DNA from 2 places in the Pseudomonas sp. TNT2022 ID642 genome. Region 1 is predicted to be linked to the other one. Evidence: predicted binding sites of a transcription regulator. Region 1 holds the regulator's gene; the other holds the start of a gene.

Region 1 (4,984 bases):
CGGCCACGCCAACGAATTTGGCCGATGCGCGGGCATGCAGGCCCAGCTTGTTGATGATTTCGATTTCCAGAGCAGGCATCGCGGTGTGAATCCTTTAAGTGAGGTCGCGGTGGCGAACCTGGACGTTCTTCAGGGTTTTCTGCAGGGCCTGACCCAGGCGTTCGGTCAGGTAGACGGAGCGGTGATGCCCGCCGGTGCAGCCAATGGCAATGGTGACGTAGGCGCGGTTGCTCGCGGCGAAACGCGGTAGCCATTTGTGCAGGTAAGTGAAGATGTCCTGAAACATTTCTTCGACCTCCGGCTGTGCCGCCAGGTATTCGGCCACCGGCGCATCGAGACCCGATTGCGCACGCAGTTCCGGCTTCCAGTAAGGATTAGGCAGGCAGCGCACATCGAACACCAGATCCGCATCCACCGGCATGCCGCGTTTGAAGCCGAATGACTCGACCAGAAACGCGGTGCCTGGCTCCGGCTGGTTCAGCAGACGCAGCTTGATGGTGTCGCGCAACTGGTACAGGTTCAGATTGGTGGTGTTGATCTTCAGGTCGGCGAGGTCGGCAATCGGGCCGAGCAGGGCGGTTTCATCCTGGATAGCTTCGGCCAGCGAGCGGTTGGCGTTGCTCAGCGGATGGCGACGGCGGGTTTCGGAGAAACGCTTGAGCAGAGTTTCCTCGTCGGCATCCAGATACAGGACATCGCACTGGATGTGCTTGCTGCGCACATCTTCAAGCAGCTCGGGAAAGCGCGACAGGTGGCTCGGCAGGTTGCGCGCATCAATGGACACGGCCACCAGCGGCTGCGCCAGTTCAGTGTGAATCAGCGCACGTTCGGCCAGTTCCGGCAGCAAGCCTGCCGGCAGGTTGTCGATGCAGTAGTAACCGTTGTCCTCAAGGACATCCAGTGCGGTACTTTTACCCGAGCCGGAGCGGCCACTGACGATGATCAAGCGCATGATTAGTGCCCGTTCTGCTCGTCCAGGACAACCTGATACAAGGCTTCGTTGCTCGCAGCGCTGCGCAGTTTATCGCGCACGTCCTTGCGATCGAGCATGCTGGCGATCTGACGCAGCAACTCCAGGTGCGCATCGGTGGCGGCTTCCGGGACCAGCAATACGAACAGCAGGTCAACCGGGGCGCCATCGATGGCGTCGAAATCGATTGGCGCTTCAAGGTGCATCAAGGCGCTGATAGGCGACTGGCAACCCTTGAGACGGCAGTGAGGAATGGCGATGCCGTTACCAAAACCGGTGGAGCCGAGTTTTTCACGGGCAATCAACGCCTCGAAGACATCTTGCATCTCCAGATCCGGCACTTCGCGGGCGATCAGGTTGGCAATTTGTTCGAGGGCTTTCTTTTTACTGCCGCCCGGCACGTTCACGAGGGAACGGCCGGGGGTCAGGATGTTTTCAAGTCGGATCATGGGGTGGGGGGGTTATCGACCGGTAGCGCCCTGAAGGAGGCTCTGGGTCTTTTCCTTATGCTTTTTGAGTTGGCGATCCAGCTTGTCGGTCAGTGAGTCGATCGCAGCATACATATCAGTATCTTCTGCGTTGGCGACCACTTCGCTGCCGGGTATATGCAAGGTGGCTTCGATTTTCTGCTTCAGCTTTTCGACGCACATCGTGACTTGCACGTTGGTGATCTTGTCGAAATGGCGCTCCAGTCGTTGGAGTTTTTCCTCGATATAGGAACGCAGAGGTTGGGTCACTTCCAGTTGGTGTCCACTGATGTTGACTTGCATACAGCTTCTCCTTCGTTGCCAGTGCATAAAGCGGCAGGCTGGATAGCCTGCCACTGGAACGCTGTAACGTGGCTTACATCAACCGCTTGCGTTCGCTCGAAGGCGCGATCCCGAGAGATTCGCGGTACTTGGCGACGGTGCGGCGAGCCACCTGAATGCCTTGTGCCTCCAGTAAACCAGCGATCTTGCTGTCACTCAACGGCTTTTTCTGATTTTCCGCTGCAACCAGTTTTTTGATGATCGCGCGGATCGCTGTGGACGAGCATTCGCCGCCTTCGGAGGTGCTGACGTGGCTGGAGAAAAAGTATTTCAACTCATAAATACCGCGCGGGGTATGCATGAATTTCTGTGTGGTCACCCGTGAAATCGTTGATTCGTGCATGCCGACCGCTTCGGCGATGTCGTGCAGGACCAGCGGCTTCATGGCTTCGTCGCCGTACTCCAGAAAACCGCGTTGATGCTCGACGATCTGGGTGGCTACTTTCATCAGGGTTTCGTTGCGGCTTTGCAGGCTCTTGATGAACCAGCGGGCTTCCTGCAACTGATTGCGCATGAAAGTGTTGTCGGCGCTGGTGTCGGCGCGACGGACGAAACCGGCGTATTGGGCGTTGACGCGCAGGCGCGGCACCGATTCCTGATTCAGCTCGACCAGCCAGCGCTCGTTGTCCTTGCGCACGATCACGTCAGGGACGACGTATTCGGCTTCAGTGGACTCGATCTGAGAGCCCGGACGCGGATTGAGGCTTTGCACCAGTTCGATGACCTGGCGCAGTTCGTCTTCCTTGAGTTTCATGCGCCGCATCAACTGGCTGTAGTCGCGGCTGCCGAGCAGGTCGATGTAATCGGTGACCAGGCGTTTGGCTTCAGCCAGCCAAGGCGTCTTGGCTGGCAACTGGCGTAATTGCAGCAGCAGGCACTCGCCGAGATTGCGCGCGCCGATGCCGGCCGGTTCAAACTGCTGGATGCGGTGCAGGACCGCTTCGATTTCGTCCAGTTCGATGTCCAGTTCCGGGTCGAACGCCTCAAGGATCTCTTCGAGGGTTTCGTCCAGGTAGCCCTGATTGTTGATGCAATCGATCAGGGTCACGGCGATCAGGCGATCGGTGTCGGACATCGGTGCGAGGTTCAGTTGCCACAGCAGGTGGCTTTGCAGGCTCTCGCCGGCGGACGTGCGGGTGGTGAAGTCCCATTCGTCATCGTCGCTGCTGGGCAGGCTGCTGGCGCTGGTCTGGTAAACGTCTTCCCACGCGGTATCGACGGGAAGTTCGTTGGGGATACGCTCGCTCCAGTCACCTTCCTCAAGGTTGTCCACCGTGGGTGCGGTTTCCTGATAGGAGGGTTCCTGGATTTCGATGGGCTTCTGTTCGGCGTTGTCGGCCATGGGGTCGGAATTGTCGAAGTCGTCGCCTTCTTCCTGGCGTTCGAGCATCGGATTGGATTCCAGAGCCTCCTGGATTTCCTGTTGCAGATCCAGGGTCGACAATTGGAGCAGGCGGATGGCCTGTTGCAGCTGCGGTGTCATCGTCAGCTGCTGGCCCATTCTCAAGACTAGCGATGGTTTCATGGCAGGGGCTTAACACCTTATTCGCCGGCGCTATGCGCCATCCACTACAGGGCGCCGGAGCGCCAAACTTAAGCAAATTATATGCCTGAAACTGAAGTGTTTGCCTAGAGCGCTGTAACAATTAAAGCGTATTAATTCCTGCTTGAATCGATACAGCGCCCGGGCGGCGCACCGGGCACTGTTACGCTTACAGGCGGAACTCGTGACCCAGATACACTTCCTTGACCAGATCGTTGGCCAGGATGGTTTCTGCATCGCCTTCAGCGATCAGTTGACCATCGTTGACGATGTAAGCGGTTTCGCAGATGTCCAGCGTCTCGCGGACGTTGTGGTCGGTGATCAATACACCGATACCCTTGGCCTTGAGGTGGTGGATGATCTGCTTGATGTCGCCGACCGAGATCGGGTCGACGCCGGCGAACGGTTCGTCGAGCAGGATGAATTTTGGTGCCGTTGCCAGCGCGCGAGCAATTTCCACTCGGCGGCGTTCACCACCGGACAGGCTCATGCCAAGGTTGTCGCGGATGTGGCTGATGTGGAATTCCTGCAGCAGGCTTTCCAGCTCTTTGCGGCGACCGGCCTTGTCGAGTTCCTGACGGGTCTCGAGGATGGCCATGATGTTGTCAGCCACCGACAGTTTGCGGAAGATCGACGCTTCTTGCGGCAGATAGCCGATGCCGGCCTTTGCACGACCGTGCATCGGCTGGTGGCTGACGTCCAGATCGTCGATCAGTACGCGGCCCTGATCGGCCTGTACCAGGCCGACGATCATGTAGAAGCAAGTGGTCTTGCCGGCACCGTTCGGGCCGAGCAGACCGACGATCTGGCCGCTGTCGATCGACAGGCTGACGTCACGCACGACCTGGCGGCTTTTATAGGCCTTGGCCAGGTGCTGAGCTTTCAGAGTTGCCATTACTGGGTTTTCTCGTCGGTTTTCTTCTTCGGCTGGATCACCATGTCGATGCGCGGACGCGACTCGGTGACCTTGTTGCCGGTAGCGCGACCGGCGCTGGCCAGTTTCTTCACGGTGTCGTAGACGATTTTCTCGCCCTGAGTGACGTTGCCGTCTTTGTCGACGACCTTGGCCTTGTCGATCAGTACGACGCGGTTTTGCTGGGCGTGGTATTGAATCGTCACGCCGTAGCCTTGAACCGGTTTGGTGTCACCCTGGGTTTGCAACTGTTCAAAGTAAGCCAGGTTGCCCACGGAGGTCACTACGTCGATATCGCCATTCGGCGCGCGAGTCATGGTCACCGTGTTGCCTTTAACGATCATCGAACCCTGGGTGATGATTACATCACCTTTATAGGTGGCGATGCCGTTCTTGTCGTCCAGTTGGGCGTCGTCGGCTTGAATGCGGATAGGTTGCTGCTGATCGTTCGGCAGAGCCCAGGCGCTCACGCTTCCCAGTGCTGCGCCCAGACTGAGCAAAATAGGGAGGGTTTTAACGAGCCTCATACTGTCCTCTTACGTTCGATAGCAGGTGTATCCTGCTTTCCTTCAGGTACGCTTTCATTCCAACGCCAGTCGATACACCGCCAGCGCCGTCGATTCTAACGGGTTGCTCGGTCTGCGCATATTCCTGCTGCGGGAACACGGTCATGCGAGTGGAAGTGATCAGGATGTCACGCTTCTTTTCATCGGTGCGCGCAACGCGTACCGAATCGATCAGTTCGACTT
Region 2 (4,984 bases), on a different contig from region 1:
GTAAAGTTATCGTTACGGTTTGGCGGATATCTCGCGTTTGTGGTGATTGGCGGGTTTGAAAAGGCGCTTGGCTGTCACATAATCTTGACAACTATCTGCGTGCCACCACAGAAAAGTCTGGCGCGGTCCCCCTGTAGGAGTGAGCCTGCTCGCGATAGCGGTGTTTCAGTCAGCATCAATATCAACTGACCCAAAGCCATCGCGAGCAGGCTCACTCCTACAGGTTTCTCATCGTTTATTCGGGCGATTTATATGCGCATCAAAGTCCACTGCCAGAACCGCATCGGCATCCTGCGCGACATCCTCAACCTGCTGGTGGCGTACGGGATCAACGTCGCGCGCGGTGAGGTCGGTGGCGAGCATGGCAATGCGATCTATCTGCACTGCCCGAACCTGATCAATATCCAGTTCCAGGCGCTGCGGCCGAAGTTCGAGGCGATTGCCGGGGTGTTCGGCGTCAAACGGGTAGGGCTGATGCCCAGCGAGCGTCGGCACATGGAGTTGAATGCGCTGCTCGGCGCGCTGGAGTTTCCGGTGCTGTCGATCGACATGGGTGGCTCGATCGTGGCGGCCAACCGTGCGGCGGCGCAGTTGCTCGGTGTGCGGGTCGATGAAGTGCCGGGGATTCCGCTGTCGCGTTATGCCGAAGATTTCGACTTGCCAGAGCTGGTGCGCGCCAACAAATCGCGAATCAACGGCATGCGGGTCAAGGTCAAGGGCGACATCTTTCTTGCCGACATCGCGCCGCTGCAATCGGAACACGACGACAGTGAAGCCATGGCCGGCGCAGTGTTGACCTTGCATCGCGCCGACAGAGTGGGCGAGCGCATCTATAACGTGCGCAAGCAGGAACTACGTGGCTTCGACAGCATCTTCCAGAGTTCGAAAGTGATGGCCGCCGTGGTGCGTGAAGCGCGGCGTATGGCCCCGCTGGATGCGCCGCTGTTGATTGAGGGCGAAACCGGCACCGGTAAGGAGTTACTGGCGCGTGCCTGCCACCTCGCCAGTCCGCGCGGGCAGTCGCCTCTGATGGCGCTCAACTGCGCCGGCCTGCCCGAGTCGATGGCCGAGACCGAACTGTTCGGCTACGGCCCTGGCGCTTTTGAAGGGGCGCGGGCTGAAGGCAAACTCGGCCTGCTGGAGTTGACCGCGGGCGGCACATTGTTTCTCGACGGCGTCGGTGAAATGAGCCCGCGCTTGCAGGTGAAGTTGCTGCGCTTTCTACAGGACGGTTGCTTCCGACGGGTCGGCAGTGATGAAGAGGTTTATCTGGATGTGCGGGTGATCTGCGCCACCCAGGTGGACTTGTCGGAGCTGTGCGCGCGCGGCGAGTTTCGCCAGGATTTGTACCACCGCTTGAACGTGCTCTCGTTACACATCCCGCCGCTGCGTGAATGCCTCGACGGACTGACGCCGCTGGTCGAACACTTTCTCGACCAGGCCAGTCGGCAGATCGGTTGCTCGCTGCCGAAACTGGCGCCGGCGGCGATGGATCGGCTCAGTCATTACCACTGGCCGGGCAACGTGCGGCAACTGGAGAACGTGCTGTTCCAGGCGGTTTCGCTGTGCGACGGCGGCACGGTGAAGGCCGAGCATATTCGTCTGCCGGATTACGGCGTGCGTCAGCCGCTTGGCGATTTCTCGCTGGAGGGTGGGCTGGACGAGATTGTCGGGCGCTTCGAGAAAGCGGTGCTGGAGCGGTTGTATTCCGAGCATCCGAGCAGTCGGCAGTTGGGTAAGCGGCTGGGGGTTTCGCACACCACCATTGCCAACAAACTGCGTGAGTATGAAGTCGGCAAAGAGTCGGGCAGCACGTGATCGTTCCCACGCTCTGCGTGGGAATGCAGCCCGGGACGCTCCGCGTCCCAAAGCGGACGCAGAGCGTCCATTGAGGTATTCCCACGCGGAGCGTGGGAACGATCATTCGAGGGATTGCCGCCAAGCGGCATAACACCGCCGGTTTTTCGACTTCGATACATTTCAAATTTCCCCTCATCATCCCCCAAGTCCTTTGTTTACCGGGCCTTTGTGCGCCAGAAAAAAGTTGGTCTGCAAATTGCTTATGGCTCAGCAGTACAGCGGTGGGCGGCAAACGTCCGGCATGCAGAGGAAAGAGTGTGGACAAGTACCTTTATGTGGCAATGACCGGCGCCAGCCAGAATGCGCTGGCGCAAAAGGCGCATGCCAACAACCTGGCGAACATCTCCACCAACGGTTTTCAGCGCGACCTGGAACAGGCGCGTTCGATGCCGGTGTTCGGTGACAGCTTTCCGGCGCGTGCGTTTGCCATGAGCGAACGGCCCGCCACCGATTTCACCCCGGGCTCGCTGGTGCAGACCGGTCGTGACCTCGACGTCGCGGTGACCGGCAACGGTTTCATTGCCGTGCAGAACCCTAACGGCGGCGAAAGCTACGTGCGCACCGGCAGCCTCAACGTCGACGCCCTCGGTGTTCTGCGCGCCGGCAACGGCATGCCGGTGATCGGCAACGGCGGTCCGATCGCCGTGCCGCCCGAGCAGCAGATCGAAGTCGGTGAAGACGGCACCATCAGTATTCGTGCGATGGGCGAAGGCCCGCGCGTCATGGCGGAAGTCGACCGGATCAAACTGGTCAACCCGGACATCAAGAACATGAACAAGGGCCTCGACGGCTCGATCTACACCAAGGACGGCCAGCCGGCGCAGGCCGATGCCAACGTCAAACTGGTGTCGGGTTTCCTTGAGTCGAGCAACGTCAACGCCGTCGAAGAGATGACCTCGGTGCTGGCCCTGGCCAAGCAGTTCGAGTTGCACGTCAAGATGATGAACACCGCCAAAGACGACGACCAGGCCATGGCTCGGGTCTTGCAGATCAGCTAATTATCAGAACGTCGCGCCGTAAAACAGGCGCACGAGGAGAATCGAATGCTTCCGGCTCTATGGGTTGCCAAAACCGGTCTGTCCGCCCAGGACACCAACCTGACCACCATTTCCAACAACCTGGCAAACGTGTCGACCACGGGTTTCAAACGTGATCGCGCCGAGTTCCAGGACTTGCTCTATCAGATCAAGCGTCAGCCAGGCGCCCAGTCGACTCAGGACAGTGAACTGCCGTCGGGTCTGCAACTGGGTACCGGTGTGCGCATCGTCGGCACCCAGAAAAACTTCACCGCCGGTAGCCTGCAAACCACCGAACAGCCGCTGGACATGGCCATCGACGGTCGCGGTTTCTTCCAGATTCTGCAGCCGGACGGCACCACGTCCTACACCCGCGACGGTACGTTCCACCTCGATTCCAATGGCCAGATCGTTAACGCCAGCGGTTTCGCACTGGAACCGGCCATCGTCATTCCGAACGATGCCCAGACCTTCACCGTCGGCCGTGACGGCACCGTGTCCATCACGGTTGCTGGCAACGCTGCGTCGCAGGTGATCGGCAACCTGCAAACCGCCGACTTCATCAACCCGGCCGGTCTGCAAGCCGTGGGCAACAACCTGTTCCTGGAAACTGCCGCTTCCGGCGCGCCGCAAGTCGGCACCCCGGGTCTGGCCGGTTTCGGTACCACCCTGCAGAACACCCTGGAAACCTCCAACGTCAGCACGGTTGAAGAGATGGTCAACATGATCACTACTCAGCGCGCTTACGAGATGAACTCCAAGGTGATCTCCACCGCTGACCAGATGCTCTCGTTCGTAACGCAGAATCTGTAATCAAGTCTATGAGGCGGCCATGAGGTCGCCTGCAACACCGTGAGGTAGGGTCATGAATCGCTTTGTATCTGTTCTGGCATTGAGTGGGGTCGTCTCGCTCGCGGGCTGCGTCGCTCCGACGCCCAAGCCCAATGACCCTTACTACGCCCCGGTGTTGCCGCGCACGCCGTTGCCGGCTGCGGCCAACAACGGCTCGATTTATCAGGCTGGCTTCGAGCAGAACCTGTACAGCGACCGCAAGGCTTTCCGGGTCGGTGACATCATCACCATCACCCTGAACGAGCGCACGCAGGCGAGCAAGAATGCCAACTCGCAGATGGACAAGAACAGCGACAACAAGGTCGGTCTGACCTCGTTGTTCGGCTCCAGCCTGACCACCAACAACCCGATCGGCGGCAACGACCTGAGTCTGAACGCCGGCTACAGCGCCGACCGCTCGACCAAGGGCGACGCCAAGTCCGGGCAGAGCAACAGCCTGACCGGTTCGATCACCGTGACCGTCGCTGACGTGCTGCCCAACGGCATCATCGCCGTGCGTGGCGAGAAGTGGCTGACGCTGAACACTGGTGACGAACTGGTGCGCATCGCCGGCCTGGTACGCGCCGATGACATCGCCACGGACAACACCGTGTCGTCGACTCGGGTCGCCGATGCACGCATCACCTACTCGGGTACCGGCGCATTTGCCGATACGAGTCAGCCAGGCTGGTTCGACCGTTTCTTCCTCAGCCCGCTGTTCCCTTTCTAGGTGGCTACGTTGAATCTGAAAAGCTTCATGCTGGCGGCGACCCTGATGTCCGCCGCTTTTGCTGCCCACGCTGAGCGGCTGAAAGATATCGCCAGCATTTCCGGCGTGCGTTCCAACCAGTTGATCGGTTACGGCCTGGTGGTCGGGCTTAATGGCACCGGCGACCAGACGACGCAAACCCCGTTCACCCTGCAGACCTTCAACAACATGCTCTCGCAGTTCGGCATCAAAGTGCCGCCGGGATCGGGCAACGTGCAGTTGAAGAACGTCGCGGCAGTGTCGATCAGTGCCGACTTGCCGGCGTTCGCCAAGCCAGGTCAGCAGGTCGACATTACGGTGTCCTCGATCGGTAACTCCAAGAGCCTGCGTGGCGGCACGCTGTTGCTGACCCCGCTCAAGGGTATCGACGGCAACGTCTACGCGGTCGCTCAGGGCAACCTGGTGGTCGGCGGTTTCGATGCCGAAGGGCGTGACGGTTCGAAGATCACCGTCAACGTTCCGTCGGCCGGTCGCATTCCCGGCGGTGCCTCGGTGGAGCGTTCGGTGC

Evidence for each region. The regulator sigma-54, encoded in region 1, starts transcription at its own class of promoters, with help from an activator protein. The targets are predictions, from matches to a motif close to ANTGGCATNNANNTTGCTNT.
Region 2: M5G26_RS27600 (flagellar basal body rod protein FlgF) is a predicted target of sigma-54. The motif match lies at 2,044-2,063, and genes of this name have one in related genera.

The regions. Positions count from the first base shown of each region.
Region 1 covers NZ_JAMDGW010000001.1:69,390-74,373, forward strand. The annotation lists gene M5G26_RS00290 (HPr family phosphocarrier protein) at 1-79, opposite strand, end outside; gene rapZ (RNase adapter RapZ) at 95-952, opposite strand; gene ptsN (PTS IIA-like nitrogen regulatory protein PtsN) at 955-1,419, opposite strand; gene hpf (ribosome hibernation-promoting factor, HPF/YfiA family) at 1,432-1,740, opposite strand; gene M5G26_RS00310 (RNA polymerase factor sigma-54) at 1,814-3,304, opposite strand; gene lptB (LPS export ABC transporter ATP-binding protein) at 3,492-4,217, opposite strand; gene lptA (lipopolysaccharide transport periplasmic protein LptA) at 4,217-4,762, opposite strand; gene lptC (LPS export ABC transporter periplasmic protein LptC) at 4,749-4,984, opposite strand, start outside.
Region 2 covers NZ_JAMDGW010000037.1:46,760-51,743, forward strand. The annotation lists gene M5G26_RS27595 (sigma-54-dependent transcriptional regulator) at 253-1,818, shown strand; gene M5G26_RS27600 (flagellar basal body rod protein FlgF) at 2,118-2,858, shown strand; gene flgG (flagellar basal-body rod protein FlgG) at 2,904-3,689, shown strand; gene flgH (flagellar basal body L-ring protein FlgH) at 3,742-4,437, shown strand; gene M5G26_RS27615 (flagellar basal body P-ring protein FlgI) at 4,465-4,984, shown strand, end outside.